DNA from 2 places in the Clostridium sp. TJA085 genome. Region 2 is predicted to be linked to the other one. Evidence: a T-box and tRNA genes for the amino acid it is inferred to sense, from the RefSeq annotation. Region 2 holds a T-box; the other holds one or more tRNA genes.
The links. A T-box is a leader RNA that pairs with one kind of tRNA and senses whether it is charged. The one in region 2 lies ahead of pheS (phenylalanine--tRNA ligase subunit alpha), so its partner is inferred to be a tRNA-Phe.
Positions count from the first base shown of each region.

Region 1: it has a tRNA-Phe gene. The T-box ahead of pheS (phenylalanine--tRNA ligase subunit alpha) is inferred to sense a tRNA for this amino acid. The anticodon was not compared.

Region 1 is NZ_JBZEEZ010000008.1:1,617-4,023, forward strand. It holds gene AC4FQW_RS13055 (hypothetical protein) at 1-138, opposite strand, end outside; gene AC4FQW_RS13060 (copper homeostasis protein CutC) at 283-894, opposite strand; tRNA gene AC4FQW_RS13065 (tRNA-Phe) at 958-1,033, opposite strand; rRNA gene rrf (5S ribosomal RNA) at 1,040-1,156, opposite strand; gene AC4FQW_RS13075 (NAD-dependent protein deacylase) at 1,377-2,114, shown strand; gene AC4FQW_RS13080 (hypothetical protein) at 2,205-2,407, shown strand, end outside.
Region 2 is NZ_JBZEEZ010000001.1:300,674-303,080, forward strand. It holds gene AC4FQW_RS01480 (potassium channel family protein) at 1-282, shown strand, start outside; gene AC4FQW_RS01485 (TrmH family RNA methyltransferase) at 300-1,076, shown strand; T-box leader at 1,129-1,359, shown strand; gene pheS (phenylalanine--tRNA ligase subunit alpha) at 1,418-2,407, shown strand, end outside.

The DNA.
Region 1 (2,407 bases), on a different contig from region 2:
ACACACTCCACCAAGAGAAAAGAACAGTATTACATCTCCAATAAAAATACCAATAAGCATTCCAATTCCAACTCCAAAAGCTATACCTTTTGATACTAATGTAAATTCAGCTTCACTTAAACTAATCTTATCGATCATAAAAACCACTCCAATTCCCATATTCTCATTTTTATTATAGATTATATTTCTTAACAATTCCTTAAGTAAACCTTAAATAAAAATGTATAAACTAAAATAAGTTTATATTTATAAAATATGTCCAAATTGGCTTATTATAATCATTTATTTTACTATTTTACTTCCATGTAATTCTTTTGCATTAGTATAACTTTTTATATAATCTCTATTTTGAGATGTTATACCTCCACCAGGCATTATTATTATTCTATCATTAGCATATTCTATTAATTCTTTTAATTTATCTAAATTATTTGGAGCATTTTCTTCTCCACCTTTTGTTAGTATTCTGTCTATTCCAAGTTCAACTAAAATATCTATTGCTTCTTTTTTATTTTTTATTTCATCAAAGGCCATATGAAAAGTAGTGCTTAAACCTTCAGCACACTCTTTTAATTCTTTATTTCTTTCTATATCTATAGTTTTATCCTCATTTAGTATTCCAAATACAACTCCATTTACATTTAAACTTTTACAAATTTTTATGTCTTCTTTCATTATCTCAAATTCATCTTTTGAATAATTAAAATCTCCACCTCTTGGTCTTATTATTACATTTACAGGAATTTTTATGTTATTAACTGCTTTTTTTATAGTTCCATAACTTGGAGTAGTTCCTCCTTCTTGAAGGTTATCACATAATTCTATTCTATCTCCACCATCCTTAAATCCTTGTAACGCCTCATTATAATTACCAACACAAACTTCTAATTTCATTCCCTTTCACCTCTTATATTTTTATATAAAAATAAAAGCACTAACTAAATGTTAGTGCTTTCTTGGTGGCTCGAGCAGGAATCGAACCAGCGACACGAGGATTTTCAGTCCTCTGCTCTACCGACTGAGCTATCGAGCCTTACAAACCTAGCAACGCCCTACTCTCCCACACGGTCACCCATGCAGTACCATCGGCGCTATAGAGCTTAACTTTCCTGTTCGGAATGGGAAGGAGTGTTTCCTCTATGCCATCATCACTAGATACAAACATATTATAACTAATATTTAGTTACCTGTCAAAGTTTTTCTGAAATTTATTTCAATAAACTTATTATATTTTAATTGTGTAATAATTTATATATTTTATATTTTTAAATATAATCTAATTATTAACTCTATTACAATTTAGGTACAAATTTTATTTTTGTCTTTATTTGTGCAATAATTAAAGTATTAAATATTATAGTTTGGAGATGTTTTTTATGGAAAATAAGATTCAAGAACTAACTAATATAATTAAAAATAGCAAAAATATAGTCTTTTTTGGTGGTGCAGGGGTATCCACTGAGTCAGGAATTCCAGATTTTAGATCAGCCGATGGCTTATATAGTAGTAAATATGATCGTAAATTTTCTCCTGAGGAAATCTTAAGCCACAACTTCTTTTATAGTCACACTAATGATTTTTATAAATTCTATAAAGATAAAATGATTTATACAAAGGCAAAACCAAACCCAGCTCACATTGTTTTGGCTCAATTAGAAAAAATGGGTAAACTTAAAGCTATTATAACTCAAAATATTGATGGTCTTCATCAAATGGCTGGAAGTAAAAATGTATTTGAACTCCATGGTTCTGTATATAGGAATTATTGCACTAATTGTTATAGAAGTTATGATTTAGATTACATAATAAAATCAAAAGATATTCCTAAATGTGAAAGCTGTGGAGGTACTATTAAACCAGATGTAGTTCTTTATGGGGAAGCTCTTGATAATAATGTTATAAATGGAGCATTAAATGCAATAAAAAATGCAGATACTTTAATTATTGGTGGAACTTCCTTAGTTGTCTATCCTGCTGCTGGATTTGTAGATTACTTTAGAGGAAAAAACTTAATACTTATAAATAAAAGTTCAACACAATATGATAATAAAGCTAATTTAGTCATAAATGATTCTATTGGAAAAGTATTAAAATCAGTATTTGATAAATTATAATTTGAATAATTTAATATAATCAAATAATTTGAATAATTTAATATAATCAAAAATATAATATATCATATAGTACTTTAGAGGTTTAATATTTTGATATATGCATTAATATTAGTAATATCTATTTCTGTTATAGTTTTTTTAATCTTCTCTTACGAAAAAAAATTAAATTTAAGTAGGAAACAACTTATAGTAGCAAACAGTCAAATAAATAAGTTAAAAAAATATGCCCCAAGTCATTATAATACTAAAGGTGGATTATCTATTAAATTTTCTTATCCTGAAAATAACTTTGG
Region 2 (2,407 bases):
GTTGCACACAATTTGGTATCAGAAAGTATATTAGATTTTATAGAGTTATCTCCTGATTATAGTATTATGGAGATAGAGACTCCAGAAGATTGGAACGATAAAACTATAAGAGAGTTAAAACTTAGAAGTAAGTACGGGATAAATGTTATGGCTATAAAGAGAGATGATGAAATAAATCTTTCACCTCCTGCTGACTTTGTGATTAATAGTAAAGATATTATAGTTGCAATAGGATCTGCTGAAGACTTAAGTAAGTTAGAAGGTATGATAGTTAAATTTTAATTGACGAGGTAATTACATTGATTTATATAGAAAGTAAAGAAAATGCTATATATAAAGAAATAAAAAAATTAAAAGAGAGAAAAAATAGAAATAAAGCAAAAAAGTATTTAATCGAAGGTTTTAGACTTGTAGAGGAAGCATTAAAAGCTAATACAAAAATAGATTGTATATTTTTTACAGAAGGTGCTAAATATAAAGCAGAAGAATTATTGCAAAAATATAATTATGAAGGTAAAATTTTTGGATTAAATAATGATTTATTTTTAGACTGTACTCAAACAGAACACCCTCAAGGTATACTTGCAGTTATATGTATGGATAACAATGATAGAAAGTTAAATGGTAGTTTTTATTTGCTTTGTGATAAAGTTCAAGATCCTGGAAATTTGGGAACTATAATAAGAACAGCTCATGCAGCTAATATAGATGGAATTATATTAACTAAAGGAACTGTAGACATATATAATGATAAAACTATAAGATCTACAATGGGTTCTATGTTTTATATACCAATAATTCAAGAAGATGAAGATTTGAAAAATATAATGAATTTAAAAAATAAAGGATTTTCAATTGTTTCTACTTCACTTGAAGGAAGCAAAGATTTTTTTAATGAGGATTTGACAGGAAATATTATAATTACTGTTGGAAATGAAGGAAATGGTGTATCAAAAGAGATATATAATATTTCTGATAAAAAAGTAAAAATTCCTATGCCTGGCGGAGCAGAATCTTTAAATGTTGGAGTGGCAGCATCTATTATTATTTATGAAAGAGTAAGACAAATAAGATAACTATTGAAATTTTGATTAATAATATGTATAATCTAATAGTATAAAATTACATTAAAAGACTAAGAAAGAGAGAGTAGGTATAAATAACTTTTTAAGGGAGAAATAGCCGTTGACTGTAAGCTATTTTAAAAGTTTTATTCTGAAGTTCACTCTGGAGTTCTAACTGCGAAATTTAATTAAAGTAGTGGTTAGCGGTTAAAACCGTTATATTTACGAGTTGGGTTTAGTAAAGTTCATTTTATTAAACCAATTAGGGTGGTAACGCGGATATTCCGTCCCTTTTTAGGGGCGGTTTTTTTATTGTAAAAAAATATTGTTTTTAAAGAAAGGAGATTTTGAATATGCAAGAAAAACTTAAAAATATTCAAGCAGCAGCATTAAAAGAAATTGAAACTGCTAATACTTCTTCTCAAATAGAAGAAATAAGAGTAAGATTTCTTGGAAAAAAAGGAGAACTTACAACTATATTAAGAGGTATGAAAGATGTTTCTAAAGAGGAAAGACCTATAGTTGGAAAGCTTGTTAATGAAGTAAAAAGTATATTAGAAGAAAAAATTGAAAGTGTTTCTAAAGAAATAAAAAATAAAGAAAAAAATGAAAAGCTAGCAAGTGAAATTATAGATATTTCATTACCAGGAAAGAAAAATAGAATAGGAAAGAGACATCCATTAGATTTAACTCTTCAAAGTATGAAAAATATATTTGTATCAATGGGATTTACTATAGAGGAAGGTCCAGAAATAGAACTTGATAAATATAATTTTGAAGCGTTAAATATTCCAAAAGATCATCCAGCAAGAAGTGAACAAGATACTTTTTACATAAATGATAGTCTTGTTTTAAGAACTCAAACTTCTCCTGTTCAAGTTAGAACTATGGAAAAACAAACTCTTCCAATAAAAATGATATCACCAGGAAAAGTTTATAGATCAGATGATGTTGATGCTACTCATTCACCTATATTCTATCAAATGGAAGGCTTAGTTGTTGATAAAGGAGTAACTTTTGCTGATTTAAAAGGAACATTAGAATTATTTGCAAAGAAAATGTTTGGAGATAAAGTAAAAACTAAATTTAGACCTCATCATTTCCCATTTACTGAACCTTCAGCAGAGATGGATGCTACTTGCTTTGTTTGTGGTGGAAAAGGCTGTAAAGTTTGTAAAGGAAGTGGATGGATAGAAATACTAGGTTGTGGAATGGTTCATCCAGAAGTTTTAAGAAATTGTGGAATAGATCCAGAAGAATATTCAGGATTTGCTTTCGGATTCGGTGTAGATAGAATGGTAATGCTTAAATATGGAATAGATGATATAAGATTACTATATGAA